4 regions of the Rhizobium sp. 21-4511-3d genome follow, and region 1 is predicted to be linked to each of the others. Evidence: predicted binding sites of a transcription regulator. Region 1 holds the regulator's gene; each other region holds the start of a gene.
The links. The regulator LexA, encoded in region 1, represses DNA repair genes until DNA is damaged. The targets are predictions, from matches to a motif close to TGTTCNNNNTGTGTTCNG.
Positions count from the first base shown of each region.

Region 1 (7,997 bases):
GGGCAGGCATCGTGATGTTGATAGGCATCGGAACAGCCTCCCCTTACTTGTAGCAGACGGTTTTCACTGCCTGGACGACTTCGTCGACATTCGGCAGCGCCAGCTTTTCGAGGTTTGCGGCGTAGGGCATCGGAACGTCCTTGCCGGCGATCGTCAGGACCGGTGCATCGAGGTAATCGAAGGCCTGCTGCATGACGCGGGTGGCGATTTCCGTGCCGACCGAGTTCTGCGGGTAGCCTTCCTCGACGGTGACGAGGCGGCCGGTCTTCTTGACGGATTCGATGACCGTCGGGAGGTCCATCGGGCGCAGCGTGCGCAGGTCGATCAGTTCGGCGTCGATGCCGATCTTCTCGAGCTCGGCAACAGCCTTGACCGCATAGGTCATGCCGATGCCGAAGGAGACGATGGTGACGTCCTTGCCCTGGCGGTGGATGCGCGCCTTGCCGATCGGCAGAACGAAATTGTCGAGCTTCGGCACGTCGAAGTGCTGACCGTAGAGAATTTCGTTTTCGAGGAAGACGACCGGGTTCGGATCGCGGATCGCAGCCTTGAGCAGGCCCTTGGCGTCAGCTGCCGTGTAGGGCATGACGACCTTGAGGCCAGGGATCTGGCTGTACCAGGATGCATAATCCTGGCTGTGCTGTGCGCCGACGCGGGCAGCTGCGCCGTTGGGGCCGCGGAAGACGATCGGAGCGCCCATCTGGCCGCCCGACATGTAAAGCGTCTTAGCAGCGGAGTTAATGATCTGGTCGATCGCCTGCATGGCGAAGTTGAAGGTCATGAACTCGACGATCGGCTTCAGGCCGGCCATGGCAGCGCCGACGCCGACGCCGGCAAAGCCGTGTTCGGTGATCGGGGTGTCGATGACGCGGCGTGCGCCGAACTCCTGCAGGAGACCCTGGGTGACCTTGTAGGCGCCCTGATATTCGGCAACCTCTTCGCCCATGACGAAGACGCTGTCGTCAGCGCGCATTTCTTCGGCCATCGCGTCACGCAGTGCTTCGCGAACGGTCATGGAGACCATTTCAGTGCCGGCCGGGATTTCCGGATCGTTCGGCACGGATGCCTTCGGCTCGGCCGGGACCGGAGCGGCAGACGACTTCTGTTCGGTTGCGGCAGGCGCCGGAGCAGCAGCGGCCGGAGCCGGCTCAGCAGCGGGGGCAGCCGACGAAATATCGGCAGCCGATTCGCCGTCCTGCAAGAGGATCGCGATCTTGGCGTTGACCTTGACGTTTTCGGTGCCGGCCGGGACCAGCAGCTTGCCGATCACGCCTTCATCGACGGCTTCGACTTCCATCGTCGCCTTGTCGGTTTCGATTTCGGCAATCACGTCACCCGAGGTGACCTTGTCGCCTTCATTCTTGAGCCACTTGGACAGCGTGCCTTCTTCCATCGTCGGAGAGAGGGCGGGCATGAGGATATCGATAGGCATTGGTTCCCTCCCCGATTAGAGCAGAATGTCGGTGTAGAGCTCGGATGCATCCGGCTCCGGATCGTTCTGGGCGAAATCGGCGCTATCGGCGACGATGTCGCGGACATCCTTGTCGATCGTCTTCAGATCGTCTTCGGAAGCCCAGCCCTTTTCGACGAGGCGAGCCTTGACCTGCTCGATCGGATCCTGCTCGGAGCGCATCTTCTGCACTTCTTCCTTGGTGCGATACTTCGCCGGGTCGGACATCGAGTGGCCGCGATAGCGATAGGTCAGCATTTCCAGGATGATTGGACCCTTGCCGGAGCGGCAGTGCTCGAGCGCCTCGTCTGCGGCAGCCTTGACGGCGCGCACATCCATGCCGTCCACCTGGACGCCCGGAATGCCGAAGCCCGAACCGCGCAGCGAGTAGTTCGACTGCGCCGTTGCGCGGGCCGTCGAAGTGCCCATGGCGTAACGGTTGTTTTCGACGATATAGATGATCGGCAGCTTCCAGAGCGCCGCCATGTTGAAGCTTTCGTAGACCTGGCCCTGGTTGGCAGCGCCGTCACCGAAATAGGCGACGCTGACCGAGTCGTTGCCGCGGTAGCGGTTGGCGAAAGCGAGGCCGGTGCCGAGCGACACCTGGGCGCCGACGATGCCGTGGCCGCCGTAAAAGTGCTTTTCCTTGGAGAACATGTGCATGGAGCCGCCCTTCCCGTGGGAATAGCCGCCCTTGCGTCCGGTCAGTTCCGCCATGACGCCGCGCGCACTCATGCCGGTTGCCAGCATGTGACCGTGGTCGCGGTAAGCCGTGATGACCTGGTCGCCTTCCTTCTGCGCCATCTGCATGCCGACGACGACAGCTTCCTGGCCGATATAAAGGTGACAGAAACCACCGATGAAGCCCATGCCGTAAAGCTGACCGGCCTTCTCTTCGAAGCGGCGGATCAGAAGCATCTCGCGATAGGCCTTGAGCTCCTCATCGCGCGTAAAATCGGCAACCGGACCACCGTTGGAGGCCTTGGCTGCGGATTTCGTGCTGGTTTTGCGGCTGGAAACGGTCGCGTTCTTGCGAGGCGCCATACAACCCTCCCTATGGGTTTGTCGTTCTTCGAGTGGCGCGTACCATAGGGAAGAAAGATGGCCACAGCAATGCCATAAATGCATGGCACGTATTCAGGATTAAGCCACTGATAATTCTATCGAATTATCGATTAACCAGTATTCGGTTAATTGGAATATGAATTGAATATGACGACCTCGTCGGCGCGTGACATATTCAGCTGGTAACGGGCTTTCTCGTCCAGCATATCCTTGTCGAGAGAGCCATCACTCAGCAGCGCGACCTGCTGCTCGATATGCTCGCGCTTAGCCTTCAGCGTCGCCAACTCCTTCTCGCGTGCAATGCGCCGCTGCTCGAAGACTTCCGTGGCACGCAGGCCGTAATCGCCATGGATGCAATGATAGCCGAAATAGGAGAGAAAGGCGACCGTCATGGCCGGAACCACGAACCGGCCGATCTTCTTTTTCTTATGATGCTTTGTCCACATACGCACACATGCTCTAAAACGCATTACCTATGCGAAGAGAGTAGCGCTCAGAGATTAACCGTCCGTTGACTATGAATTCTTGCGGGCAAGAAAAAACCCGCGCCGGTGAAGCGCGGGTTTCAAGGCATTGAGCTTTAAGGGCTATCAGCCGCGGATGATCGAGCGGCCGGCATAGCGGGCCTGCGGGCCGAGGCCCTCTTCGATACGGATCAGTTGGTTGTATTTTGCAAGACGATCAGAGCGCGACAGCGAGCCGGTCTTGATCTGACCGCAGTTGGTGGCAACTGCGAGATCGGCGATCGTGGAATCTTCGGTTTCGCCCGAACGGTGCGACATGACAGCGGTGTAGGCTGCCTTGTGCGCGGTGTTGACGGCGTCGAGCGTCTCGGTCAGCGAGCCGATCTGGTTGACCTTGACGAGGATCGAGTTGGCAACGCCCATCTTGATGCCATCGCGCAGGCGGGCCGAGTTGGTGACGAACAGATCGTCGCCGACCAGCTGAACCTTCTTTCCAGCGAGATCGGTCAGGGCCTTCCAGCCATCCCAATCGTCTTCAGCCATGCCGTCTTCGATCGAGATGATCGGGTACTGGGCGGCGAGCTGTGCGAGGTATTCGGCCATGGCACCCGATTCCAGCGTGCGTCCCTCGCCTTCGAGAACGTACTTGCCGTCCTTGAAGAATTCGGTCGCTGCGCAGTCGAGGCCGAGATAGATGTCTTCGCCCGGCTTGTAGCCAGCCTTTTCGATCGACTTCATGATGAAGTCGAGGGCCTCAGGGGCGCTCTTCAGGCCCGGTGCGAAACCGCCTTCGTCACCGACGTTGGTGTTGTGGCCCTGAGCCGACAGTTCCTTCTTGAGGACGTGGAAGACTTCCGAGCCCATGCGGACGGCTTCGCGGATCGAGTCGGCGCCAACCGGCAGGATCATGAATTCCTGGAAGTCGATCGGGTTGTCTGCATGTGCGCCGCCGTTGATGATGTTCATCATCGGAACCGGCAGCAGGTGAGCGGAAGCGCCACCGACGTAGCGGTAAAGCGGCAGGCCGGCGGCCTGAGCGGCAGCCTTGGCGACAGCGAGCGAAACGCCGAGGATGGCGTTGGCGCCGAGACGCGACTTGTTCGGCGTGCCATCCAGCTCGATCATGATGTTGTCGATCTGGATCTGGTTTTCGGCATCGATGCCGCCGATGGCATCGAAGATCTCGGTGTTGGCGGCTTCGACAGCCTTTTCGACACCCTTGCCGAGATAGCGCTTGCCGCCATCGCGAACTTCAACGGCTTCATGCGCGCCGGTCGAAGCGCCCGACGGAACAGCCGCACGGCCCATGCTGCCATCTTCGAGATAGACGTCGACTTCGACGGTGGGGTTGCCACGGCTATCGAGGATCTCGCGGGCGATGATATCGGTAATTGCAGTCATGGGTTTCTTCCTGCTCGGTGGGTGGATAAATCGTTTGAAATCGTCTTAATCGAAGGCACGCAGATTGCAATGGCGTTTTCACAGCCGTTTTTGAGCCGCCTAACATGCCTTCGTTTCAGGCCACCTGCGTGGCCTATTACAAGATCATGTCAGCCTTTTGAACGTCAGGCCGACTTTGCGATCGCATCGAAGGCCAGAAGCTTTTCGAGAAGCCGCGGCATGTCCTTCAGATAGACCATATTCGGGCCATCCGACGGCGCATTGTCAGGATCCTCATGCGTCTCGACGAAGACGCCGGCAACGCCGACGGCGACGGCCGCACGCGCCAAGGTCTCGACGAATTCGCGCTGGCCGCCACTCGATCCGCCCTGCCCGCCCGGCTGCTGCACCGAATGCGTGGCATCGAAGATCACAGGCGCGCCCATGGCCGCCATGATCGGCAGCGAGCGCATGTCGGAGACCAGCGTGTTGTAGCCGAAGGAAGCACCGCGCTCGCAGAGCAGGATGTTCGGGTTGCCCGTCTCATTGAGCTTGGCGAGAACGTTCTTCATGTCCCACGGAGCCAGGAACTGGCCCTTCTTGACGTTGACGGCGCGGCCGGTCTTGGCCGCAGCAACGAGAAGGTCGGTCTGGCGAGAGAGGAAGGCCGGGATCTGCAGGATGTCGACGACGGTTGCGACCTCTGCACACTGCTCCTCGGTATGAATGTCCGTCAGAACCGGGAAGCCGAATTCCTTCTTCAGATCAGAGAAGACTTCGAGCGACTTGTCGAGGCCGATGCCGCGCTGCGCCGAGAGCGAGGTGCGGTTGGCCTTGTCGAAGGAAGACTTGTAGACGAGGCCGATGCCGAGCTTCTTGCAGAGTTCGCTCAGAACACCGGCGATCATGAAGGCATGTTCGCGGCTTTCCATCTGACAGGGGCCAGCGATGATCGACAGCTTGCCGGCATTGGAAAAGGTAACGCGGCCAGCGCCTTCGCCGACGGCGACTTCTGCATTGGTGTTGCTCATTGGGTCTCCTCGAAGGCGAAGATCGCGCCTTGTCCCGGCGCCGGCTTCACCAATAGACGATTGTTCATATTCACGTAGGTGATCCCGTTAGCAGCCAAATGCGCCGCTGTCACGGCCAGATCAGCGACCGCAAAGACGATTGCCCGCGCCCGCAGGCCGTTATCGGTGCCAAGCGGCTCGACATCGAAATAGGCCTCCATCCCTTCTTCGGAATAGATGACGATCCGGACATTGCTGAGAGCGAAGGAAAGGCCGAAGGCGGCCTCACCGGGCGCCACGCCGCCGGTTGCCGTCTGCAACAGCGACGCGAAGGCATCGGGCTCCTCTGCGCTGAGCGCGATCTCGACGATGCCGAGAACGCCGTTGGCATGAGTCTCCAGCGCCTTGCGATCGGCCGGAAAGGCGTTGATCCGCTGGCAGGCGAAGAAGAAGACATCGGGCGCCCTCAGATCGGCGGCAAAGGCGAGCTTGAAGGCGCCGGTCGCCTGCGTTCCATCGGGCATGACGATCGGGCGCGAGAACTCCACCATGTCACCGCCGCTCAGCTGCGCGCCATCATAGGCGGCCCTGTCCGCATCGGCATCGTCAGTACCGAAGACGACCGCCGAGAATCCATCATCGCCGCAGCGGAAGCGGAAGGCCTGGTCGCGGGCGATAAAGCTGTTGCCCTTGGCGGCGGCGGCATCGCACTCCGTCTGGCTCGCGATGCCGAGCGGCTCAAGATAGGTCTTGTCGGCGAGGAAGACGCAGGCATTCTCCGTTCCGAATGGATGGCGGCCACTGGCAGCGACGGTGAAACCGAGACGGCCGAGTCGCTCGCGGGCGACATCGATATGGGTGACGGGCAGTACCAGATGATCGAGCGGATGCGTCATGGCGGTTCCCTCCGGTGAAGCCGGCAGAGATTTGCACGCCGCGCCGGGCAAAGCGCAAGCGCGGATAACCAATCCGGCAAAGAAACTTTCAAAAATGACGAAAAATGATGGGAAGTTTTACCAATATTTAGGCACTTGCGGAACACATATGGAACATATAGTGTCCGTTCTGGCTTTGTTTCACGAATCTGGGGAAAGACTTCGATGCTGACGCGCAAACAACAGGAGCTTCTCCTCTTCATTCACGAGCGGATGAAGGAGTCCGGCGTACCGCCGTCCTTCGACGAAATGAAGGATGCGCTCGACCTCGCCTCTAAGTCGGGCATTCATCGCCTGATCACAGCGCTCGAAGAGCGCGGCTTCATTCGCCGCCTACCGAACCGCGCCCGCGCACTGGAAGTCATCAAGCTGCCCGAGGCCTACAGCCCCAGCATCCAGCCGCGCCGCGGCTTCTCGCCAAGCGTCATCGAAGGCAGCCTCGGCAAGCCGCAGCCCGTCGCGCCGCCGAAGCCGGCGAACGAAGACAATAGCAGCTCGATCTCGGTTCCTGTCATGGGCCGCATCGCCGCCGGTGTGCCGATTTCCGCGATCCAGCAGAACACCCATGACATCACCGTTCCCGCCGACATGCTCGGAAACGGCGAGCACTACGCTCTTGAAGTCAAGGGCGACTCGATGATCGAGGCCGGCATTTTCGACGGCGACACGGTGATCATCCGCAATACCAATACCGCCAATGCCGGTGATATCGTCGTCGCCCTCGTCGACGATGAAGAAGCAACGCTGAAGCGCTTCCGCCGCAAGGGCGCATCGATCGCACTCGAAGCTGCCAACCCGGCTTACGAAACGCGTATCTTCGGGCCTGACCGCGTCAAGGTTCAGGGCAAGCTTGTCGGCCTTATCCGCCGCTATCACTGACGGCGATTTCATCACCGTCAAAAGTGCCGCTGCGCCAATCATAGGCGCGGTGGCGGGTCCAGGGGCGATCGAGATCCTCGAAGGATGCGGTGACTGCTGCAGCGCCTCCATCGAAGCGCAACTCGACAGAGCCTGTCTTTCTTAAAGTAGCGCCGGTAAAAAGCAGTGCGCCAGAGCGGCAGCTTTCGAGCCGCAGGCGCACCGGTGTGACGACGATATCGGATGCATCGCAGGCGGGGCCGAGGTAAGCGGCATTGTCGATGACCGTCAGCACCGAGCCGTTCTCCAGCTTTGCCGTGCACCAGGCTTTCTTTACGCAGGAAAACCGCTCTTCCCTGGCATTGGCCGCAATGGCGCTCTGCGCTTCCTGCTGTTGCGCTGATGTCAGCCTCAATCTTTCACCCGGCGGCGCGGTCGGGACCGATGTCGATGCCGATGCCGATGTGATAAAGATCGGCTCGCGATGGCTGTCCAGCACCAGAGCCCGTTTCCACTGATCGAAGATGAAACCCGGCGGGCGCTCGCGATTGGTAGCGATTGTGCTGGAACCGACGATCCCCGCCATGCTGCCGTCCTCAGCAATGACGATCTTCGGCGGCGGCTTCTCGGGAAGCATGACGACCACAAGCGTCGACAGGGCCATGATTGCCGTGCCGATATGCCTCAGCCGGGTGCGCAGCAGGGTCAGTAACAGGAAGCCCGCGACCGCGGCCGGGAAATACCAGGCAGGCAATCGGCCGACGCCGATATCACCTCCCCAGGACGAGACGGTCTTGGCGATCGCGATCACCAGATCGAGACCGAAGCCGACCAC
Region 1 is NZ_JBNWCF010000001.1:983,724-991,720, reverse strand. Features, by position in the region: gene ACQZ5H_RS05405 (pyruvate dehydrogenase complex dihydrolipoamide acetyltransferase) at 1-28, opposite strand, end outside; gene ACQZ5H_RS05400 (pyruvate dehydrogenase complex E1 component subunit beta) at 44-1,432, opposite strand; gene pdhA (pyruvate dehydrogenase (acetyl-transferring) E1 component subunit alpha) at 1,448-2,494, opposite strand; gene ACQZ5H_RS05390 (FtsB family cell division protein) at 2,641-2,961, opposite strand; gene eno (phosphopyruvate hydratase) at 3,106-4,380, opposite strand; gene kdsA (3-deoxy-8-phosphooctulonate synthase) at 4,545-5,390, opposite strand; gene ACQZ5H_RS05375 (VOC family protein) at 5,387-6,265, opposite strand; gene lexA (transcriptional repressor LexA) at 6,470-7,183, shown strand; gene ACQZ5H_RS05365 (ComEC/Rec2 family competence protein) at 7,164-7,997, opposite strand, start outside.

Region 2 (7,997 bases), on a different contig from region 1:
GGTGAACCCCGCCAAACCTGACGGTGCTTCCTGATCCGCCGTCAGCGGAAACCCTCATGCTGCCGCGGTCAGCCGCTCTCCTGCGATGCGATAGGAAATCGCTTCGGCGAGATGGATGCGGCCGACGGTTGGCTTGCCGTCGAGATCGGCGAGTGTGCGCGCCACTTTCAGGACCCGGTGATAGCCGCGGGCGGAGAAACGCATCTTCTCGGCGGCATCGCGCAACAGCTGGAGACCTCCGGCATCCGGCTCGGCATATTTCTCGATCAGTGATGTCGAGCAGCGGGCGTTGGTGGTGATTGTATTGAGGCATGCAGCGATGAAGCGGTCGGCCTGCAGTTCGCGGGCGCGGGCGACGCGGGCGGCGATCGTGCTGCTTGCCTCGGCCGGCATCGGGCGGATCAGGTCCGCTGCAGAAACGGCCGGGACGTCGATGCGGATATCGATGCGGTCCATCAGCGGGCCCGAGATGCGCGCCTGATAGTCGGCCTGGCAACGGGGACCGCGGGCGCAGCTATGGCCAGGCTCGCCCGCCATACCACAGCGGCAAGGGTTCATGGCGGCGACCAACTGGATGTTGGCGGGATAGGTCACGCGGTGATTGGCGCGGGCGATGATGCATTCGCCGGTTTCCAGCGGCTGGCGCAGGGCATCGAGCGCTTGCGGCGAGAATTCCGGAAACTCGTCGAGGAAGAGAATGCCGTGATGGGCGAGCGAAGCCTCGCCGGGACGGGCGCGGAGCCCGCCGCCGACCATGGCGGCCATCGTTGCCGAATGGTGCGGGGTGCGGAACGGCCGCCGGTCCGAAAGCTTGCCGCCGGAGAGCTGACCGGCGATCGAATGGATCATCGACACTTCGAGCAGCTCGGCCGCCGACAGCGGCGGCAGGATGGAGGGCAGACGGGCGGCAAGCATCGACTTTCCGGAACCGGGCGGGCCGACCATCAGCAGATTATGACTGCCGGCGGCCGCCACCTCCAGTGCACGCTTGGCGCTTTCCTGACCCTTGATGTCGGCGAGATCGGGAAGGTTTGCGGCATTGGCGCGGATCGATGGCTCCGGCCGCGACAGAACCTGCGTGCCGCGGAAATGGTTGGCGAGCGCGATGAGGCTCCGCGGCGCAAGGATATCGAGTTGCGTTCCGGCCCAGGCGGCTTCCGGGCCGCTTTCGGCCGGGCAGATCAGCCCCTTGCCGAGCGCATTGGCGCCGATTGCCGCAGGCAGCGCGCCGGCAACGGGTGCGATCGTGCCATCGAGATTGAGTTCGCCCAAGACGACATAATCCGAGAGCGCATCCGCCAGGATGGCGCCGAGAGCAGCCATCAGGCCGAGCGCGATCGGAAGATCGAAATGCGAGCCTTCCTTCGGAAGATCGGCGGGCGCCAGATTGACGGTGACACGCTTGGCCGGAAGTGCCAACCCGGATGCGTGGAGTGCTGCCTGCACCCGCTCGCGGCTTTCCGCAACCGCCTTGTCGGGAAGCCCGACGATCTGCATGCCGATCTTGCCGGGAGCGACCATCACCTGGACTTCGACCGGCACACCTTCAATACCGTGGAATGCAACCGTACTGACGCGTGCGACCATGCCCCTGCCCCCGCAACCAACTACATCGCGTATTGCGACCTTTCATGGCCGCGGATTGCAATCTGGCATAGTAAGCAGAATAAAACAAGAACAATAAATGAACAGATTCACGTCCCCGCTGCACTCAGGTTGCAGCGGGTTGTATCAGGCCCACAAATGAGAACAAAAGCCCTGAAGAATCAGGCGCGCTTGCGCTCGATCGCATCCCAGAGGAGGCTGGCGATATCGGCGCCGCCGAACTTCTTGACCTCGCGGATGCCGGTCGGAGACGTGACGTTGATCTCTGTCATGTAGTCACCGATCACATCGATGCCGACGAACAGGAAGCCGCGTTCGCGCAGGGCCGGGCCGATGCGCTTGCAGATTTCCTGCTCGCGTGCGGTCAGTTCGGTCGCCTCGGCGCGGCCGCCGACATGCATGTTGGAGCGGCTGTCATGCTCGGCAGGAACGCGGTTGATGGCGCCGACGGGCTCGCCATCGACGAGGATGATGCGCTTGTCGCCCTTGCGCACGTCAGGCAAATACTGCTGAGCGATGAAGGGCTCGCGGAAGAGCTGGCCGAACATTTCGAGCAGCGAGGAAAGGTTGCGGTCGTCCTTGGTCGAATGGAAGACGCCGGCGCCGCCATTGCCGTAGAGCGGTTTCAGGATGATATCGCCCATCTCGTCGCGGAAGCGGCGGATCTCGGCGGCATCCTTGGTGATCAGCGTCTTCGGCATCAGGTCGGCGAATTCGGTGACGAAGATCTTCTCAGGCGAATTGCGTACCCAAGCCGGATCATTGACGACGAGCGTCTTCGGATGGATGCGCTCGAGAAGATGCGTCGAGGTGATGTAAGACATGTCGAAGGGCGGATCCTGGCGGAGCAGGACGACATCCATGGTCGAGAGATCGACACGCTCGGGCGCGCCGAGCTCGAAATGGTCGCCCTTGACGTCGCGCAGGATCATCGGCTCGACGGAGGCGAAGACCTGGCCGTCGCGGAAGCTCAGGCGATCGGGCGTATAGTGGAAGAGCTTGTAGCCCCGGGTCTGCGCCTCGAGGCTCATGGCGAAGGTGGAATCGCCTGCGATGTTGATGCCCGACACATGGTCCATCTGGACCGCTACGTTCTTGATCTTGGCCATTTCCGTCCCTCACTGAATGCCGGACAGATGTAGGTCGCAAGAGGGTCGAACGCAACGGTCAATCAAGGACTTCGCAGCATCGCGATCAAGGATTTTTCAAGCGGCGAGGCCCTGCTGGCCGCTATTGCGCAGCATGTTGCGAAGACGATAGGCGAGCGCGACCGGCTTCGGGAAGGGCTTGCGCAGGAAGGCCACCTTGCGGACGTAGGTGTCGACACGCCAGCTGGCCCAGGTGCCACCGGCGAAGAAGGCGACGTCGCCGGCGCGAAGTGTGCGCTCGGTGCCGTCTTCAGCGGTGATATGCACTTCGCCTTCGAGGATCATCACCGTTTCGTCCCAGCCGAAGAACCAACGGAATTCGCCTGCCGTGCAGTCCCATATCGCCGTCAGCGAGGCTTCGTCATGGCCGCGGGAATGCTCGGCGGTGCGCGCCTGCGGGTCGCCGCTGACGATCCAGTCCGGATTGATGGGCGTCGATTTCATCGGCAGGTGATCGCTCGAATGCGCGATGAAGGACTTGCCGCGCGGCATCGCCACGGCATACGGCACCGTGCGCGCAGCCATCGCGACCGCACTTGCAAGCATAAGCTTCCAGGCCATGAAACACCCCGTTTACTACCCCAATGTTCGGGCAATAACAGAAGAGTCGTAAGAGAGGCGTTCAAGCGGCTGCTAAAATTTTAACAGATCCTGTCGACGCCTATTGGACCGCTTCGGCCGTAACCGCCGCATTCGATGCCTGCGCAACACCATTGCCGATCCGCTTGCCGGTGTCTGCCGCGAAGAAATGCAGCTTCTCAGGCGTGATGACGAAGCGCATTTCTGCGGTCATCGGCGTTTCCGGCGAGACGACCGCGGTCAGCTGCTGGTCGCCGAGCAGGCCGTGGACGAGACGCTGCGAACCGAGTTCTTCGACATATTCGACGGTAAGCGGCATCGCATATTCGTCCGCCTTGGCAAGGCGCAGATCTTCGGCGCGCATGCCGATGGTGACCGGGCCGGATGTCGGCGCATTGCCTGCGAGATCGATCAGGCTCGGGCCGATCGCCAGCTTGTCGCCATGCAGCTCGCCCTTCAGCAGGTTCATGGCGGGAGAGCCGATGAAGCTCGCGACAAAGGTCGAGGCGGGCGTGTGATAGACTTCGAGCGGCGCGCCGATCTGCTCGATATGGCCGCCGTTCAGAACGACGAGGCGGTCCGCCAGCGTCATTGCTTCCAGCTGGTCGTGGGTGACGTAGATCGACGTCGTGCCGAGACGGCGCTGCAGGCGCTTGATCTCGCCGCGCATGGAGACGCGCAGCTTCGCATCGAGGTTCGACAGCGGTTCATCGAAGAGGAAGACGGCGGGCTTGCGGACGATGGCGCGGCCCATGGCGACACGCTGGCGCTGGCCGCCGGAGAGAGCCTTCGGCTTGCGCTCGAGATACTGCTCGATCTGCAGCATGCGGGCGGCTTCGGCGACACGGGCATCGATCTCCGCCCGCGGCGTCCCGCGGTTTTTCAGGCCGTATTCGAGGTTCTGGCGCACCGACATATGCGGATAGAGCGCGTAATTCTGGAACACCATGGCGATGTCGCGGTCAGCCGGCTCGACATTGTTGACGACGCGGCTGCCGATCTTCACCTGTCCTTCGGAGATGCTCTCGAGACCGGCGATCATGCGCAACAGCGTGGACTTGCCACAGCCGGACGGGCCGACGAGGACGATGAACTCGCCATCGCGGATGTTGATGCCGACATCCGAAACGGCCTTGACGCCGCCCTGATAGATCTTGCCGACGCCTTCTACATCGATAGAGGCCATTGTCACTTCTCCGTTTCGACCAGGCCTTTGACGAAAAGGCGCTGCATGACGATGATGATGAGGACCGGCGGCAGGGCGGCGAGAATGACGCCTGCCATGACGAGGTTCCATTGGGTGTCGCCGTCCAGGACCGAGGCCAGGCGCTTGATGCCCATGACCGCGGTGTAATAGCCGGGATCGGTGGTGATCAGCATCGGCCAAAGATACTGGTTCCAGCCATAGATGAAGAGGATGATGAATAGCGCCGCGATATTGGTGCGCGACAGCGGCAACAGGATATCCCTGAAGAATTTCATGGCGCCGGCGCCATCGACGCGAGCCGCTTCCATCAGCTCTTCCGGGATCGTCAGGAAGAACTGACGGAACAGGAAGGTTGCCGTCGCCGAGGCGATCAGCGGGATGACGAGGCCCGGATAGGAATTCAGCATGCCGAGATCGGCGACGACCTTATAGGTCGGCAGGATGCGGACTTCGACCGGCAGCATCAGCGTCAGGAAGATGATCCAGAAGGCGACCATGCGCAGCGGGAAGCGGAAATAGACGATCGCAAATGCGGAAATGATCGAGATGGCGATCTTGCCGACGGCGATCAGCACCGCCATCAGCAGGCTGTTTGCCAGCATCAGCGCGAAAGGCGGCGCACCGGCCACCGAATTTCCGGCGCTCAGCAGCTGGTCGAAATTGGCAACCAGCTGGTCGCCCGGAAGCAGCGGCGTGAGGCCGCTCATGAAGTCGGTCGGACCATGGGTGGCTGCGATGAAGGCGAGGTAGACGGGGAAGACCACCGTGACGACGCCGACGATCAGGATGAAGTGCGTGAGGACGTTCAGAAAGGGGCGGTTCTCGATCATCGCTCGGGCCTCAATACTGTACTTTTTTCTCGATCCAGCGGAACTGGACGACGGTGAGGACGACGACGATCAACATCAGCACGACGGACTGCGCGGCCGAAGGGCCAAGGTTCAGACCGACGAAGCCATCGGCATAGACCTTGTAAACAAGCGTGTTCGTCGATTGCGACGGGCCGCCAGAGGTCGTGGAGTCGACGATCGGGAAGGTGTCGAACAGCGCATAGGTGACGTTGATGACAGCCAGGAAGAACGTCGTCGGCGAAATCAGCGGGAAGACGACCGTCCAGAAACGCTTGAACGGACCGGCGCCATCGATCGACGCGGCTTCGATCACCGACTGTGGGACAGACTGCAGGCCGGCGACGAAGAAGAGGAAATTGTAGGAGATCTGCTTCCATGCCGAGGCGATGACGATGAGGATCATTGCGTCATTGCCATCGAGGCGGTGGTTCCAGTCATAGCCGAAGTGGCGAAGGATATAGGGCAGGATGCCGATGCTGGGGTTGAACATGAACCACCAGAGCAGACCGGCCGCCGCAGGCGCCACCGCATAGGGCCAGACGAGCAGCGTCGTATAGATGCGTCCGCTCTTCAGCACGCGATTGACGCAGACGGCGAAAAGCAGCGACACGCCCATCGATAGAACGGTGACGGAGACCGAGAAGATCAGCGTCACCCAGAGCGCGTTCATGTAATCGCTGCTGCCAAAGAGCTTCGTGTAATTGGCGAACCAGACGAAGGTGGTCTTCATGCCGAAGGGATCTTCACGCAGGAAGGACTGGCGAAAGGCCTGAAAAGCCGGCCAGATGAAGAAGACCAACGTGACTGCGAGCTGCGGCGCCAGAAGGAAATATGGCAGGACGCGGTTCGAGAAGATTGTGCGCTTTGTCTGCATGGCTCGCCCGATATGGAAAGGCCCTCCCCGGAGCGGGGAGGGCTTGGCTTCAGCCTCGAAAGCTTAGTTCGAGTTTGCTTCTTCGAATTCGCGCAGGATGGCGTTGCCTTCCTTGACGGCTTCGTCGAGCGCCTGCTGGGCGGTCTGCTTGCCGGACAGCACGGTTTCGAACTGCTGGTCGATGACGTCACGGATCTGCGTCAGGTTGCCGAAACGAACGCCCTTGGAGTTGTCGGACGGCGTGCCGCGCAGGATCTGCTTCAGGCCAACGTCAGAGCCCGGGTTCTTTTCGTAGTAACCCTGCGACTTGCCGAGGTCGTAAGCAGCAGTGGTGATCGGCAGGTAGCCAGAGAACTGGTGCCAATCAGCCTGAACTTCCGGCTGGCTGAGGTAGGTGTAGAACTTGGCAACGCCCTTGTAGACTTCCGGCTTCTGGCCGTTCAGCGTCCAGAGCGTCGCGCCGCCGATGATCGAGTTCTTCGGATCCTTGGTGACGTCGTCGTAGTAGGGCAGCGTCGAGAAGCCGACCTGGAAGGCCTTGGCGTTGTTGATGACGCCAGCGCGCGAACCCGAGGAGCCCATGTAGATGGCGCATTCCTGCGAGTAGAACTTCGGAGCTGCATCGGGGCCGCCACCCGGGCCGCCGTACTGGAAGTAACCGGCATCCTGCCACTTCTTCAGGTCGGTCCAGAGACGAGCCTGGTTCGGACCGTTGAAGCTCAGCTCAGCCTTGGTGCCACCGAAACCGTTCTGCAGCGTGCCGTAGGGCAGGTCGTGGATGGCCGAGAAGTTCTCGAGGCCGAGCCAGGTTGCAGCGTAGGTGATGGTGAAGCCGCACTTGGCAGCGCCGGAATCGACGATCTTCTTCGAGAACTCAGCCAGTTCGGCATAGGTCTTCGGAGCGACTTCCGGATCAAGACCAGCCTTCTTGAAGACGTCCTTGTTGTAATAGAGGATCGGCGTCGAGGAGTTGAACGGGAAGGAGAGGATGTTGCCTTCCGGGTCGGAATAGTAACCGACGACGGGAGCGATGAACTTCGACGGATCCCACGGCTCGCCTTCATCGGCCATCAGCTTGTAGACTGGATAAACGGCACCCTTGGCGGCCATCATCGTGCCGGTGCCGACTTCGAAGACCTGAACGATAGCCGGCTGCTGACCTGCGCGGAAAGCAGCGATAGCGGCCGTAAGGGTTTCCGGATAGGTGCCCTTGAAGACCGGGGTAACGTGGTATTCGGTCTGGCTGTCGTTGAACTTCTGAACGATCTGCTCGAGCTTCTGGCCGAGCTCGCCGCCCATGGCGTGCCACCAGGTGATTTCGGTTGCGGCAAAGGATGCCGACGAAGACAATACGACCGCAGCGGCGGCCAGAGAAAACGTCTTGAACATGGATAAACCCTCTCCACCAGTTATTGGGGTGAGGAAGCCAATAGAGGCCTTCCGTGACGTCTCCTTTACATTTGTATGACAGAAAAATTACAAATGCACGCCTATGCAAGACCGCTAAAAGGCATTGGGGAAATGCCGTGGCAGCCGGCCCGGAAGCACTGCAACGATATCGTAGCGCTGCGACAACAAGTGGCTATTGGCCTGACGGGCGAGCCAGAGATCGCTCGCATCGCGAATGCGTTTCTGAGCCGCATAAGAAACTGCATCGACCGCGACCCGCTCGTCGCGCCGGGCTTTGACCTCGACGAAAACAGCAAGATCGCCCTTTCGGGCAATGATATCGA
Region 2 is NZ_JBNWCF010000007.1:267,020-275,016, forward strand. Features, by position in the region: gene ACQZ5H_RS17570 (putative quinol monooxygenase) at 1-21, shown strand, start outside; gene ACQZ5H_RS17575 (YifB family Mg chelatase-like AAA ATPase) at 55-1,587, opposite strand; gene gshB (glutathione synthase) at 1,767-2,714, opposite strand; gene ACQZ5H_RS17585 (cupin domain-containing protein) at 2,811-3,314, opposite strand; gene ACQZ5H_RS17590 (sn-glycerol-3-phosphate import ATP-binding protein UgpC) at 3,415-4,518, opposite strand; gene ugpE (sn-glycerol-3-phosphate ABC transporter permease UgpE) at 4,521-5,369, opposite strand; gene ugpA (sn-glycerol-3-phosphate ABC transporter permease UgpA) at 5,380-6,264, opposite strand; gene ugpB (sn-glycerol-3-phosphate ABC transporter substrate-binding protein UgpB) at 6,328-7,653, opposite strand; gene ACQZ5H_RS17610 (YraN family protein) at 7,768-7,997, opposite strand, start outside.
Region 2: a site for LexA is predicted at 1,663-1,680, ahead of ACQZ5H_RS17575 (YifB family Mg chelatase-like AAA ATPase). Genes of this name have one in related genera too.

Region 3 (7,997 bases), on a different contig from region 1:
GCGACACCGGAACGGATCGAGGTCTACCGCCGTCCGCTCGTCGTCAAAGGCACGAGCCACGCCGTTGCAAACTGGTTCGTCACCGGTCTCTTCGGCAACGAGGAAGCCTCCCGCGCCTTCAAGCCGGAGAATTACCAAAGCTTCCAGAAACCGGCCTTGCTGATCTGGGGCAAAGAAGACAGCGTCACGCCGCTGGCGCAGGGCGAAGAGATCGCCCGCCTGCTGCCGGAGGCGCAGCTCTCCGTTCTCGACGGCGTCAATCACATTCCGCAGATCGAGGCACCGGAAAAGACCGCCAGCCTGATTGCGACCTTCGTCTCCTCGCTACAGGCACCGGGCAGCAACTAGGCGCGCGTCAGGTCAGCCGAGCTCTTCGGCAAGCCCGATCAGCAGACCTTCCGGTCCTCTGATATAGCAGAGCTTGTAGACGTCCTGATAGCGAACCACCTCGCCTACGAGCTCCGCACCGCGTGCGCGCAACCGCGCGAGCGTGTCATCGATATCGTCGACGGTGAACATGGCGCGCAAATAGCCGAGCGCATTGACGGGCGCATTCCGGTGATCGGCGATCACCGCGGGCCGGATGAACCGGGAAAGCTCGAGCCGGCTATGGCCGTCGGGCGTGCGCATCATGGCGATCTCGACATGCTGATCGCCGAGCCCGGTGACGCGTCCCGCCCATTCCCCTTCGATCGTCGCGCGCCCTTCGAGATCGAGCCCGAGTTCGCGAAAGAAATCGATCGCCACATCGAGGTCCTCGACGACGATCCCGATATTGTCCATCCGCTTGAGCGCCATGCTTCCCGTCTCCTGATATGGTTTCAATCGAGAGGATATCCCTCATCGGCCAGAGGACGTTTCAGATGCCTCTCAACCGACATCGGCAGCGACTTTTTCGCCGCCCATCGATCCGAGCTACCATTGAATCAAAAATTCAGGCAGCGGAATCACTTTGCGAAATCCTGCGCATAAGCGTCTGAATCTCCACCATATCCTGCTGGAAAAGCGCCAGCTGCTCAGCCCTATCCCGCTCGTCCGGAAGCCGCAGCAGGTAGGACGGATGCACGGTGACGAAAAGCAGCCGTCCATTGGGCATCCGCATCGCCTGCCCCCTGATGTCGGTCAGCCGGTGCTTCGTCTCGGTCAGCGCCGCCAGCGCCGTCGCCCCCATCGCCACCATGATCTTCGGCTTTATGAGATCGAGCTCCAGCTTCAGCCACCAGCGGCAATGCTGTACCTCGCCCATATTCGGGCGCTGATGGATGCGCCGCTTGCCGCGCGGCTCGTATTTGAAATGCTTGACGGCATTGGTGACATAGAAGCTCGAACGGTCGATCCCCGCCGCCTCGATGGCCTGATCGAAGACCTTTCCCGCCGGGCCGACAAACGGGCGTCCTGCCAGATCCTCCTGATCGCCCGGCTGCTCGCCGACGAAGACGATATCCGCATTCTCCGGCCCCTCGCCGAAAACCGTCTGCGTCGCCTTCTCATGCAGCGGACAACGGGTGCAGACGGCGGCCTGCTCCCGCAACGCCTCCAGCGTGCCGGCGGGTGCCGGCTCTGGCAGGGGCTGGCTTCTCGCCGCCTGCTGTAGCCGGTCGTGGAAAGGCTGCGGCGTCGTCGCCTGGCGCTTCGACATCTCGATCACCCGGCTTTCGGCATTGGCGACCAGCCCCGGAATGAGCTCCGCTTCCGGCAGGTTTTTCCAGTATTTCTTCGGCATCTCCGCCTGCATCGCCTTCACCTTCAGCCGCGCCGGGTTGAAGATATTGGCGTAATAGGTCCGCCAGAGCACATCGGCATCATCGGTCAGATCGGGCTTTTCGCAGGGCTCGTGGCTGGTCGTCAGCTTCACCCCGTCCCATCCGGCAGATCCCTTCGGCGTCAGAATGATCCAGTCCATGTCGTTGAACCGCCGCTGGAAGAACGGCGCCTTGCGCACGACGATATGATGATCCGGCTCGAACCAGGCCAAAAACTTCCGCCGCCCGTTCATCGAGATGCCGCTGCCGACCTCCTTGAAGCGAACGAAGGCGGTCATCTTGTGCGCGTCGCGGCGCACGCTCTTCTCCATCAGCCGGGCCCGCGAGACATCCTCGTCGGAGACGATATCGAGCAGCTTCCTGTCCGATTGCAGCCGCCACAAGAGCGTATAGAGCAGCGTAAACCGCACGGGATCGGTATGGCAGATGACGGCAGAGGCAAGGTCGATGAAGGCCTGCGGCACCGTCAACTGCGATTTGCCCGATGGTTGCGGCGGCAGAACATCCTCTTCCCAGAACAGCTGCTTGTCGCCGCCCCTCTCCCGCCATTCGATTTCGCCGGGCGCAATGCCGGCAGCGGCGAGCGATCGGGCGGCATCGCGCCACTCGGTAAAATCGCCCCTGCCATGCAGCGCCACCTTCAGCATCAGAGCAACTGCAGCTGTTCGGGCTTCGGTTCGAACATGGCGCGCAGATCCGGCCGGTCGATCAGCCGCTTCGGCGTCCAGCCCTCCGCCGTGACGAAGGCCTGCACCTTCTTGATCGACACGCCGAGCCGCGACAGATCCTCGATGCGCAGCTTGCGGAACCGGCGGCCGGACAGGATGCCCTTCACCGCCTTGGTTCCAAGGCCGGGCACGCGCAGCAGCAGCTCCTTGGCGGCTTTGTTGATGTCGACGGGAAACTGGTCGCGATGGCCGAGCGCCCAGGCGAGCTTCGGATCGAGATCGAGATCCAGCATGCCGCCCTCCTGCGTCGCGGTGATCTCGTCGATACCGAAGCCATAGAAGCGATAAAGCCAGTCTGCCTGATAGAGCCGGTGCTCGCGCATCAGCGGCGGCTTGATCAGCGGCAGGTTCTTCGAGGAATCCGGGATCGGGCTGAAGGCGGAATAATAGACGCGCCGCAGCCCGTAGCTGCCGTAGAGCCGCGCGCTGGTGCCGAGGATCGTCGCATCATTGGCGCCATCGGCCCCGACGATCATCTGCGTACTCTGCCCGGCCGGCACGAAGCGCTTGCGCCGTTTGGTCTGCAGCGTCGGCTCACCGGCCTCCTCGATCTTCAGCCGGAGATCACCCATCGAGCGGCGGATGCTCGACGGCTTCTTCTCCGGCGCCAGACGGGTGATGCCGTTGTCGGTCGGCAGCTCGATATTGAGCGACAGCCGGTCGGCATAAAGCCCCGCCTCCTCGATCAGATGCGCAGACGCCTCGGGGATCGATTTCAGATGGATATAGCCGCGGAAATTATGGGTGACGCGCAGCTCCCTCACCACCCGCACCATCTCCTCCATCGTATGGTCGGAAGAGCGGATGATGCCGGAGGATAAAAACAGCCCCTCGATGTAATTGCGCCGGTAAAACTCCAGCGTCAGCCACACCACCTCTTCAGGCGTGAAGCGGGCGCGCTCGACATTGCTCGACGAGCGGTTGATGCAGAAAGCACAATCATAGATGCAGAAATTGGTGAGCAGGATTTTCAGCAGCGAGATGCATCGTCCATCCGGCGCATAGGCATGGCAGATGCCGGATCCCTCGGTCGAGCCCAGCCCGCCGCTGGCGCCCGAATCGCGCTTCGTCGTACCGCTGGAAGCACAGGAAGCATCGTACTTCGCGGCATCTGAGAGGATGGCCAATCGTTCATTCAGCGACTTCTTCATGGATTTGTTCCCTATATGTTCTTTTGCTAAAAGTCAATGAAAGCCAGCGGATTTCTGCGCCAGATATCGCAACCGTGAGCCGGGTCAGAAGCGCTGATACGAATTTTATGGAAATCGCCGGTAGCGATCTGCTATAAGCGAAGCAACTAGGATTGTTGGCACGGTTCCGAAGTTCTCTTCGGGACCTGTTTTCTTTTGTGTCACTGCCTACCTGCAGCGGCACGAAGAATAAAGGACGGGAAAATGGTAGATAAGGTTCCGATGACGCAGGGTGGTTTCGTCAAGCTGCAGGAAGAACTGCGCTGGCGCCAGCAGGAAGAGCGTCCCCGCATCATCGAGGCGATCGCCGAAGCGCGCGCCCATGGCGACCTGTCGGAAAATGCAGAATACCATGCTGCCAAGGAAGCCCAGAGCCTCAACGAAGGCCGTATTGCCGAGCTCGAAGACCTGACGGCGCGCGCTGAAGTCATCGACCTCTCGAAGATGTCCGGCGACAAGATCAAGTTCGGCGCCAAGGTGAAGCTCGTCGACGAGGACACCGAGGAAGAAAAGACCTATCAGATCGTTGGCGACCAGGAAGCCGACGTGAAGGCCGGCCGCATCTCCATTTCCTCCCCAATCGCCCGCGCGCTGATTGGCAAGGAAGTCGGCGAATCCATCGAAGTCAACGCGCCCGGCGGATCCAAGGCCTACGAAATCCTCCAGATTTCCTGGGGCTGATCATCCGTGGCGCCAGACAGCCGCCCTGCCCGCATCGATATCCGTGACGTCGAGATCATCGCGCCGAACTTCAAGCGGCGCCTCTCCGGCGTCACGTCGACGATCATCCAGCTGATTCCGGTTCAGCGGGCGCTCGGTCAGAAGATCGCAGCGCTCGGCCCCGGCCTGCCGGCAAGTCTTCCGCATATCCGCTTCCGCGATCTCATCCATCTCTGGACGCCGCCGGTGGGCAAGAAGCACCGCGTCTGGCATGCGCGCCGCAATGTCGAGATGCTGCCGGCCATCATCATGCGCGACATCCTGCGCATGAAGCTGAAGATCGTCTTCACCTCGGCCTCGCAGCGCAAGCATACCGGCTGGACCAAGTGGCTGATCTCGAAGATGGACGCCGTGATCGCCACCAGCGGCAAGACGGCGGCCTATCTGGAAGTGCCGAGCACCGTCATCCTGCACGGCATCGACACCGTCCGCTTCTCGCCGCCTGCAGATAAGGCAGCAGCAAAGGCCGCCGTCGGTCTCGATCCCACCAAGAACATCGCCGGCTGCTTCGGCCGCGTCCGCCACCAGAAGGGCACGGACCTCTTCGTCGACACGATGATCCGCCTCCTCCCCGACCGTCCGGACTGGATCGCCATCATCGCCGGCCGCGCCACCGCCAAGCACATCGATTTCGAAAACGGCCTGAAAGCCCGCGTCACCGCCGCCGGCCTCGCAGACCGCATCCTCTTCGTCGGCGAGCACACGAACATCAACGACTGGTACCGCACCCTCGACCTCTTCATCGCCCCCCAACGCTGGGAAGGCTTCGGCCTGACGCCGCTGGAAGCGATGTCAACGGGCGTACCCGTCATCGCGACGGATGTCGGGGCGTTTCCGGAATTGCTGGTGGATGACGGCAATGGACCGCAGGGCATGATCGCCCGCGACAGCCTGGATGCCATGGCAGAAATGGCCGCCCGCTACATGGACGACACGCCCGGCCGCGACACGCTCGCCGCCGCCGGTCTGGCGCATATCCTGGAAGATTTCCAGATCGACATGGAAGCAAAGCGGATCGCCGCGGTTTACCGCTCGACCCGCTACTGATTTTACGGCTTGCGCTTGAAGAGCTCGATATAGGCGTTGCAGACGGCTTCTTCGGAGAATTGCTGCATCAGCGTCTGATTGCCGCCGGCCGCCACTTTCTCCCTCAGAACGCTATCATTGATCAACCGCTCGATGGCGCGCGAAAATCCATCCGTATCGCCGATATCGACCAGCAAACCGTTCTCACCGTCGCGCATGAACCAGAGCGGCCCTTCCGAGCGGCTGGAAACCACCGGCTTGTGCTGCGCCCAGGCCTCGAGGATGACATTGCCGAGCGGCTCATGGCTGGAGGGCATGACGAAAATATCGGAAGCCGCGACGAAGGGCCTCGTATCCTTCTGCCAGCCCAGAAAACGGACGCGATCGGTCACGCCGAGATCGGCTGCAACCTTGCGAACATTCTCCATTTCCTCGCCGTCCCCGGCAAGCCAGAGATAGACGCCCGGCAGCTTGGCGACGGCAGCGGTCAGCAAGGCGAACTGCTTGCGCGGAACGAAGCGCCCCATCGACATGACAACGGGAACGCCCTCAGGCGTATCGAGCGAAGCGCGATCGACGGGAGCAACCCGATCCGTCGTCGTGAAATTGGAAATGACCTCGACACCGCGCGTCCAGCCGATATTGCGCACATGTTCGCCGATCCCGGGCGTATTGCACACCAGTACGTCGGTATTCTTGAAATAGCTGAGATTGGTCGGGTAATCGCCAAGACGCGAAATCTTGATGCAGCCCTTGTAGTTCGGCATCAGCCGGCTGGCGCGCGTCGCCCAGGAAAACAGGGCGTCGGGCTTCTCACGCTCGGCCAGATAGCGCACCTTCATCGGCAGCAGCAGCCGGTCCGGCGAAAGATTGCGAAAATTGCTTTCGATGATCTTGGAATAAGGTTCGATATCCTTCCGCCAAAGACGATCCGGCCGTATCACCGACGTCTGCTCGACGCCCCGGCGCCCGAGGCCCCTGGCCAGATGCACGAAAAACTTCTCCGCGCCGCCATCCTTGCCGAAGTGAAAATGAAAAACCTTCACACGAAATTCCTCTTAGCGATCCCCGGCATCATCCGCATTGGGACGCCGCTTCAGGGCATTGCGCTGATAAAGCTTGGCCTGCGTCAAAAACGCGTAGACGGCGCCGGTCATCGCCTCGATGAAGCCCGGAACACCGCAACGCCATAGACCATTCTTGAAATAGAGACGCAAGAAATAGATCGGCGGCGAGAAGAACAGCTTGGCCGCCTTCGGCGTCTTGCCCGCCGCAAAATGCTGGTCGGCCTTCAGCGTCGAGTATCTGTTTTCCTTGAGGATCTGCTCGTCGATGATCAGCGGCCGGTAATGCAGGAGGCTCCCGGTCTTCGCCTTCTCGACCCGGCCTGTCGCCACGATCCCCTCATGCACCGCCTGGGTCAGGTCATAGGCCCCATGCCCTCGACGGATCAGTCGCAGGTTCTTGCGCTCGCGCACATGCTCCGGCGTATAGCCGAACCCGATCAGATAAGGCCGCCGCGCCACCCGCCAGCCGACCACCTCCGCCGGCGCAGCAACAAGCTCCGGCAAAAGCTTCCTGAGCGGCGCATCAAGGCGCTCATCGGAATCGATATTGAAGCACCAGGGCTGCGTGCACTGCTCCAGCGCAAACTGCTTCTGCCCGGCATAACCCCGCCATTTCTCTTTAAAGACGCGAATAGGCCACCCCTTGTCGATATAGGCCTGCACAAGCCCAATCGTCCCATCCGTCGACCCGGAATCGACCACCACGATCTCGGCAAAATCCGCGAGACTCTCGATGCAATTCCCGAGATAGGCCTCCTCGTTGAGGCAGATGATGAAGGCGGAGATGGGGAGTTTGGTCATGACGATCTTACGGAACGAAGTTGAGTTGAGGCTGCGGAGAACCCATCACAATCATAGAAGTCGAGTTCACACAAAGCGACACATACATTTTCCACGCGGCGGCCCTAGCGCCGCTCAAAGGCCTGCGCAACAAAGCCCTGCTCCACCAGCTGATCCGGGCCGCTGAAATGCGCACTCCCCGAATAGCCAAACGCCATGTCGGGATTTGCGGAGATCTTTTCCATCATGTTGACGTACTCGCGCGCGCCACCGAAATGCTGGCCGCCGTCGATCGCCTGCTGAACGCGCTCCTGATAGTCGGAGAAGAACTTGAAGTGCAGGAGGACGCCGAAGATCGGCGAGAAATTGCGATCGTAGGGCAAGGGTTGGTGGATGTTCTCGCCCAGTGAGCAATCCTTGTCCCAAAAGAGCAGCGGATATTTCATCAGATCGACATCGGCGCCGAATACGCGCTTCCGCACCCCGCCGCGTATCCGCACGAAGCGGTCGTTCTTGACAACCGCATATCCATCCCGGTCATAGCAGTCAGCGATCTGCCACGGCATCCGCTCGTCTTCGCCGGTGAATTCGGCAGCGGCAATGTCATTCAGCGGATACATATCGAGCATCGGCGCTGCCAACCGGTTGATCGACTGGGCTTCGAGGCGCCGGATCAGGACGGGCAGCGGGTTCTCAAAGCACCGCTCGTAAATCAGGAACTCG
Region 3 is NZ_JBNWCF010000008.1:296,297-304,293, reverse strand. Features, by position in the region: gene ACQZ5H_RS19525 (alpha/beta fold hydrolase) at 1-348, shown strand, start outside; gene ACQZ5H_RS19520 (VOC family protein) at 361-798, opposite strand; gene ACQZ5H_RS19515 (UdgX family uracil-DNA binding protein) at 935-2,410, opposite strand; gene ACQZ5H_RS19510 (putative DNA modification/repair radical SAM protein) at 2,410-3,642, opposite strand; gene greA (transcription elongation factor GreA) at 3,886-4,362, shown strand; gene ACQZ5H_RS19500 (glycosyltransferase family 4 protein) at 4,369-5,448, shown strand; gene ACQZ5H_RS19495 (glycosyltransferase) at 5,451-6,473, opposite strand; gene ACQZ5H_RS19490 (glycosyltransferase family 2 protein) at 6,486-7,295, opposite strand; gene ACQZ5H_RS19485 (glycosyltransferase family 2 protein) at 7,400-7,997, opposite strand, start outside.
Region 3: a site for LexA is predicted at 3,648-3,665, ahead of ACQZ5H_RS19510 (putative DNA modification/repair radical SAM protein). Genes of this name have one in related genera too.

Region 4 (7,997 bases), 770 kb from region 1:
GCGCGGCCTCGTCGCCATCGTGCTCGCCACCTATTCCGGCAAGACCGCCTCGGAAATCGCATCGCTCGACGCCTTCGAGACGTTCGGCAAAATCGGCCTGGTCGAGAACCTCTCGGCGCAGCGCTCGAATGGCCTGCGCTCGATGGTCAACAGGATCAGGGAAGAGGCACGGGTTCGGGCTGCTGCCTGAAGCGTCAGCCTTCGAGCAGCTCGCTCGCTTCCTGCCGGCGCCCCCGCAGCCGCCCGGCGTCGCGGGCCGGTGACTGGCCGAACTGGCGGGCATATTCGCGGCTGAACTGGGTGGCGCTTTCGTAGCCCACCGAGAAGGCCACGCGGGCCGTATCGCCGGGATCGGCGAGCAGGCGGCGGCGGGCTTCGTGGAGCCTCAGCTTCTTCTGGTACTGGATCGGGCTCATCGCCGTCACGTCCTTGAAGTGCTTGTGGAAGACCGACGGGCTCATGCCGGCGATGCAGGCGAGCATCTCGACGGTGATTGTCTTGTCGAAATTCTCGCGGATATGGCCGATGGCGCGGCGGATCTGGCAGAGGCGGCTGTCGCTGACGACGAGCTGACGCAGCGCCGGGCCATACGGCCCCTGCAACAGCCGGTAGATGATCTCGCGCTCCAGCATCGGCGCCATGACCGGGATGTCGGCCGGCTTGTCGAACAGTTTCACCAGCCGCAGCCAGGCATCGGCAAGCTCCGGCGTCACCGGGCTGATGCCGAAGCCCGGGCCATCGGCAGGCGGCGGCAGGTCGGGCATCGTCAGGATGATGTCGCTGACCACGGCGATATCCAGCGTCAGCGCCAGCGCCAGATAGGGATGATCGGGTGCGGCCTCGACGATCTGGCAGGCGCCGGGCACCTCGATGCTGGCGACGAAATAGCTGGCGCGGTCATAATGCAGCGCCCTGTCGCCGATGATGGCGCATTTCGAGCCCTGCAGCACGAGGCAGAGCATCGGCTCGTAGATGCCGGCGATCATCGGCGTACGCGCCGAATCCCGGGTGATCGTCACCCGCGGCACCGGCGTCTGCGTCAGGCGGCCGTCTGCGTGTTTCAGCGCGCGATCGCGCAATTCGTCCATCACATCCATCATGGACATATGGTGACATGGCGGCCGGACGCAAGACAAGGCGCGCGCCCGGCGCGCATCAAACGTCAGGAGGAATAGGCAAGAAGCCGGGACTTTAGGGCTCACGCCGGAGGGGCGATCGACACGATCTCTGTTGCTCCACAAACGGAGTGCGAACATGACATATACGAAGACTGCAGTGGTAACCGGCGCCAACAAGGGCATCGGTTTCGAAATCGCCCGGCGGCTGGCGGCGGAAGGATACCGCGTCTTTCTCGGCGCCCGCGACCGGGGCCGCGGCGAAGCAGCCGCCGCCAAACTCAGGGCGCAGGGCCTCGATGCCCACTGGCTGGAACTCGACGTCACCGACGACAGGAGCGCCGCCTCCGCGGCCAAGACGCTTGCCGCACAGACCGGCACGCTCGACGTGCTCGTCAACAATGCCGGCATTGCCGAGGGCTTCGGCATCTCGCCGCTGGAAGAGCCGATCGAGACCACCAGGAAGGTCTACGAGGTCAATGTCTTTGGCCCGATCCGCGTGACCCAGGCCTTCATGCCGCTCCTCAAGGCCTCGAAGGCCGGGCGTATCGTGATGATGAGCAGCGAGCTCGGCTCCATCCAGTCGCTGCTCGATCCGGAGAACGAATTCTACGCCATTAACGCGCTCGGCTATAACAGCTCGAAATCGGCGCTGAACGCCGCCACCGTCTCGATCGCCAAGGCCGCCGAACCCTTCGGCATCAAGGTCAACGCCGCCGACCCCGGCTATACCGCGACCGAGATGAACGGCAATAGCGGCTACCGCACGGTGGAACAGGCCGCCGAAGTGGCGGTGAAGCTCGCCACCCTCGGCGAAGACGGGCCGACGGCGGGGTATTTCAACCATAATGGCGTGTTGCCCTGGTAGGCTTGGAGGCTTGGCTTCCCCGCCGGTCTATGATGCGTCACTCCGCGCTATTGCCAGATAGCGCGGGACAAACCCTAATCGAGAAGACGCATTGTGGGGTATAGGTATTGGATCACAGCGGCGACGGGCGGCCATTGCTTTGGATAGCGTTGATCTTCTTGAGCAGCTTCAGCGGTTGGTCTTGGTACTGGTTTATCCGGTCGATCATCTTCTACATGAGAAACGACTTCGATTTCAGCATCGATTTCGGTCCGAAGATCTATATGTCTGAAATCGACGATGAACGATTTGTCGTAACACCGTGGCAGAAGCTGGTGATCGCTTGGCCGATTATCGTCATCATAAGCTTGGGCATGGTGGCCGGCGTCGTGCTGGCATTGACGGGCGTCCTAAAGGTCTGCCTCGACTGCGTCTCGCTTTGAGGCCTTCGCGGCAGATGCCTTCCGCCTGAGCCATCGCCCCCGGGGCGGCGGCGGCCAGAGGCATCGGAAGGCCTCTGGCTTACCGGTCCAGTTGATCACAGCACGGACACGTCGAGCGGCGGCGGGGGCGGTGGTGGCGGCGGAGCAACGGCTGCCGGTGCCGTGCGAAGCGACGGACCGCCCTTCTTGTCGCTCCCCTGGTCGGTGCGGGAATCGCTGAAGAAGCCGCCTGCCTGGCAACCCTGAGCGCGGTGGTTGCGTTGCTGTTCCGATGTGACGAAGCGATTGGCGTCACACCCACGGTGCCTGTTCTGATCCGTCGCCACGCAACCGCTTGCGATGACGACGAAAGGCAGGATGCAGAGCGTGTAACGCATTGTCATGATCTCTTCCTTTCGAGGTTGTTACCCCTCTGAGGACAAAATCCACAACCTGGCGTACGTTCCGGATTGCAGCGGCATCAGGCGCTACAGCCTGTGATTTGGATAATCTTGGATAAGGATGGGTTTAAGCTGTTGGTGGCATTGGGGAAAGGTGTTTGATTTTGGGGCTGTGGGTGTTTGCAGATAAAGTTGCGCGGCCAGACGAGCTTTATGCCCGCGGGTTACCCACAATAAGGGCATGAGGCTCGCCACCCTCGGCGAAGACGAGCCGACGGCGGGGCATTTCAATCATAATGGGGTGTTGTCGTGGTGAGATGATGAGCGCCGATCACTTCGGTGTCTCGGCGCCATCAACTCCTTGCGTTTTCCAAACTCGCACAAGGCATCAAGGGATGGCTTCAATCATCCGCCAGCGCATGCTTGCGAATTAGGCGTGCTAGTGCGAAATCGCCAGCCCTAGATCTGAGTAAATCGGAGCGAGCTCATCGTCCGTCAGCAAACCTGGCGAGGCAGCGATGTTCGGAAAATTGCCAACGACGAAGTAAACTAAAAAGATAGATGGCAGCGTATAGAGCACCTGCGTTTTTCGCCGCTCTTGAATGCGTTTTGTGATGAACTGCTTCGTCTTGAGCCAAGAGACAATTTCTTCAATGGAAGTCTCAGCTGCAAGAGGGAGATAGGCATCGACCAGCTCACCATCGAGGCGCGCAATCGTAGCGTCAACACCTATTGTTTCAGCGTAGTGCCGAGATAGCGCGCCAATGAGTTCCTTAACTCCGCTAACAGACGCACCGATCAGCGCACCGACCTGACGGAAATAGTCATCGGTGGCCTCAATTAATGCCATCGCCTTTGCTGCAGCACGCATCATTTCTGGAGTAGATTTAACACTCGGCTTATAGATTGTGTCATGCGTTACTTCGCTAAACGCGTGCTGAAGCAGGGTTCGAATCTGCACTTCACAAGGAATGTCTAGCGGTATTGAGTTACCGTCGGCATTAACTCCGGCCTTTGCCCGCACAACGTAATGAACTGATTGATATCCAAACTCCCAAGGCTTGCGATCGCGCTCCTCCACGAAATCTCTGGATTTCTCCCAAAACCAAAATTTGTCCCCAAACTGCGTGATCGCATTCTCGACGATTGAGATTTCATCTGAGGTCAGCACAACAAATCGAACTCCAACCTTGTCCTCGATTTCGTCGTAAGGGTTGGCATAGCCCTTCCCACGGTAGAGCGCCTTTTGGATAAGCGATGTCTCTTCCTTAAGTCGCGGGGCTACTGGCAAGCGCAGGAATAAATGCGGCGCCTCAATATCAATTGAAAGCGCTTCAACGACCTTTTCAACGACGAACTTACCCCATACTTCGTAGCTCGCCTTATCGGCGCGCCAACGCTCAAGGATTTCCAGTTCGCTTGTCATAGCTGCTCAATTACTGGCCTTCTAATAGTGATCCGTGTCCAAGTTTTCACTTCCGTTTCGGCGACGTCTGCTGCAGGAACTTCTTCAATAATAGCAGTTCCATTCCGAATTGCTTCGGGCGACGCAGAAAATTCAATATCGGGACCGAACTTATATTTCCGGCGTTTCAGCCTGCCGCCCATTTCACTCACATCACGAATAACGGCTCGGTCAGTGGGAAACTTTTTGCTTTCAAGAAATTTGTTGAAGGGATCACGGAGCTCTGGCGGTAAGTAGGCGTCGCCGAACTGTTGCGAGGTAAAGGTTGGCGCTTGATCCACCTTAACGAATGCGAAAAGAGCGTCGCCCAAATCCCGTCTAAGATCACGATCGGTTATCCGATCCCGAACAAACTCTTTGGTCAGATCGAAGAATTTCGCCGTCTCGTACTTCCCGTTCTCGGGAAACGCACAGCCTAAAAAGCCGTCATAGAAATAAACCGCGGCATTCTCACGCCGCGCAGCAGTTATGTTTGCATCAAACACGAAGCAGCGCCACCTTGTATCATTCGTGACGGCTACGTCGTCTGCGACAAACAGGGCCAACTTATAAAGCCTCGTAGCTGGCGTCAGAAAGATGTTCTCAAGGAACTCGGTGACAACCTTTGAAGCAGCCAGTCGCCTCTGGAAGCCCGATTGCATCTCTGCCTTCATTACTCCAACAAAGGGTTTCTCATCGCTGCCGACTGTTCCGTCAAATACGAGCAACATACCACCAGGAATGCCTCGCGATTTTTGGGCGTCAGCAAGGCCATCCGCCACTTGGTTTGATGTTGCCGGAAAGTCTTTGTCATTTGCGAGCACAAGTTGCCGAGCGATTCCGACCACGCTGCCCTCTCCGGTCTTCACAATGCGCATTTCGATGCTTTTGGATTGCGCGGACAGTGCATCGGTAATTCTCACGCCGAAGTGCGTAAGGGCTTTAGTGTCGAGCACCTCAAGTTCTTTGCCGTAGGCTGGCGGAACTAAATTCGGTCCGTCTTTCCGTTGGAAAACCTCATGCATGACCACCCGATTGATAGTAAGATTTTCGACGATCACAATTCACCTCCCCTGGTCATTAGAGAGCCAATTCTAGGTTGAACTGATTAAGGAAAGATAGCAAGAACAAAAAGAGACCATACGCGTCTTTGTATGATACTCTACGCGCTCCTCGCCATGTCCCCCGCAAACCCCTGCCCCACAGCCGCCCCGACGCACCCGCCGCGCGTCCGATTCCGCCCGGCGCTCTTGGCTTCGTAGAGCAGCTTGTCCGCACGCTCGTAGATCGCCGCGAAGTCCTCGCAGCCGGCGAGCGCGGTGAGGCCCATGCTGGCGGTGACCGGGCGGCCGAGGCCGGGGACGGTGTGGGCGACGATGGCGGGGATGGCCTGGCGGCGCAGTTCAGCCTGCGTTTCGGCGTCTTCACCGCGCAGCAGGAGGACGAATTCCTCGCCGCCGAGGCGGTAGGCGCGGACGTGCGGGCCGGGCTGGAGGGCGCGGGCCACGGCTTTCAGCACCTCGTCGCCGATGCTGTGGCCGTTGACGTCGTTGATCGCCTTGAAATGATCGATGTCGATGACGGCGAGGGCGCAGAAACCTTCGGCGCGCAACTGCTCGAACTGGCGCTCGATGGCGCGGCGGTTCAGGAGCGCGGTGAGCGCATCGGTTTCGGAGAGGCGTTCGAGCAGCTCGGCTTCGTTGCGGGCGCGGTCGCGCTCGCGCTTCATGGTGACGAAGCGTTCGGCGACGCCGAGCGTGGTGAAGACGACTTCGCAGACGCAGCCGGCATAGAAGAGCAGCGCCGCATCGGTGCTGTGCAGCCAGGGAACGAGACCCGTTACCAGCCGGATCAGGCCGACCGCGACCATCGGCGCATAGCCGATCGCCTGGTAGCGCGCAGCGCGGCTTCCGCGGCGCCAGGCATCGATCATCGACAGCATGAAGATGGCAAGGACGGGGGCGAAGGCAGCCGTATAGGCGCTGGACTGGATGGGGCGGGCGACGAAGGGGAAGGCCGCGTGGAAGACGCTCAGGAAGATCGCCCAGGCGGCGCACCAGGGCAGGACGCGCCTGAGCAGCCGATGCATGAGGCCGGGCTCGACGAAGCTGTAGGTGAACATCGCCCCCGAGGCGACCGTCATGCCGAAGATCACCGTCGTCATCCAGCTCAGCGTCATCGCCGGCGGATCGAAGAGCAGGACCGAGAGACCGGATGTGACCAGAATGGTCGCCAGCAGCGAGAAGGTGAGCGCCGTGTGCCAGAGAACGAAGGTCTCGCGCAGCGCCCGGTAGAAGGCGGCGTTGAAAATCAGCGGCATGACCAGCATGCCGGCGAGCCCCGCGAGAAGCAGCGCGAAGCGCATGTCGCTGACATCGCCGGCGGCATCGACCGGGGCGAGATAGGCGCGCTCCAGCGTCATCTTGTGGCTCGGCAGGTCGATGGCGGCGACGATCTGCCGGGTTTCGGCCGTGACCTCAGGCAGGTGCGCCTTGAAATAGCCGCCGGCCATGGAACTCCGGAGTGCGGCGGCGGGGATGGTGTCCTGCCGGATCGCGCCATCGCGATCGATCGCGAGAAGATGCACGGCGGCGAGTGCTGCGCGGCGCGAGAGGAAATAGCGGGGAAGCGGCTCGCCGGGGACGATCTCGAAACGCAGCAGGACACGCTCGGCATCGATCGAGAATTCGCGGGTATCGCAGGACCATCGCTTCTCATCGCTGATGACGGCAGCGACGTCTTCCGAGAGGCTGGCAGGGGCCCAGCAGGAGCTCGGAATCCCTGATGGCTCCGCTTCGCCAGCCGATGCGGCAGCGAAAGGCAGCAGCATCATCAGAAGCAGAACGGCCAGCGAAAGCAGGTTTCGAAGTCCACGCGTAGTCATGACTTTCCCTTACCGCGAAAAGCTTTTGATGCCGTTAATCGCGGCCCCAAGAAGCTGCTATCGCCGGTGTCATGCCGCAGCGCCGCAGGGGCGGCAAATGGCCTCGCAGGGATCGCCGGATAGTGTCACAATCCTGTTCGATTTGATGTTTAGAGCGCAGAAAAACGGCACAGAGGATCGTCGGATGGCTGAAGAAAAGCCCCTTGAATTCGCAGGCGGGATCGTCGATTTCGATGCCGGGCACGGCGAGGCGGCCACCGTCGAGATGAAGGACTACAGCGACAGCCTGGCCCAGGCCAAGGCGAAGTCGGTGCGCCTCGTCGACGCGATCACGGGTGCTGCGCTGAAGAAGAAGGACGCCATCCACTTCGACGACCTGCGACCTGCCCTTGCCGACTTCATGCGCCAGAAGCATCCCGGCCTGCGCTCGGACGACTATATCAACCGAAAGGTCGTGGACGACTATCGCGGCCAGTACATCGCCGAGCTGCTGCGCGACGAGCGCGGCGAGCTGTCCAACCTCGAGGACGAGGTCGTCGAAAGCCTCAGAAGCCACGACACGCTGGCCGAAAACATCGAAGAGGATTACGAGGAGCGCCGCTCGATCGGCGACCGCGTCGCCGATGTCGTCGCCACCTTCGGCGGCAGCTGGACCTTCATCATCTCCTTCTGCCTGTTCCTCGCCGTGTGGATGGGCATCAACTTCCTGATGGGCGAGCAGCGGGCGTTCGACGCCTATCCCTTCATCCTGCTCAACCTCATCCTCTCGACCATCGCCGCGCTGCAGGCGCCGATCATCATGATGAGCCAGCGCCGCCAGGAATCGAAGGACCGGCTGCGGGCGCTCAACGACTACAAGGTCAATCTCAAGGCCGAACTCGAAA
Region 4 is NZ_JBNWCF010000001.1:215,892-223,888, reverse strand. Features, by position in the region: gene ACQZ5H_RS01260 (SufE family protein) at 1-190, shown strand, start outside; gene ACQZ5H_RS01255 (AraC family transcriptional regulator N-terminal domain-containing protein) at 195-1,088, opposite strand; gene ACQZ5H_RS01250 (SDR family oxidoreductase) at 1,255-1,983, shown strand; gene ACQZ5H_RS01245 (hypothetical protein) at 2,091-2,405, shown strand; gene ACQZ5H_RS01240 (hypothetical protein) at 2,501-2,788, opposite strand; gene ACQZ5H_RS01235 (GTP pyrophosphokinase) at 3,225-4,211, opposite strand; gene ACQZ5H_RS01230 (nucleoid-associated protein) at 4,208-5,290, opposite strand; gene ACQZ5H_RS01225 (sensor domain-containing diguanylate cyclase) at 5,392-7,113, opposite strand; gene ACQZ5H_RS01220 (DUF1003 domain-containing protein) at 7,298-7,997, shown strand, end outside.
Region 4: a site for LexA is predicted at 5,353-5,370, ahead of ACQZ5H_RS01230 (nucleoid-associated protein). Genes of this name have one in related genera too.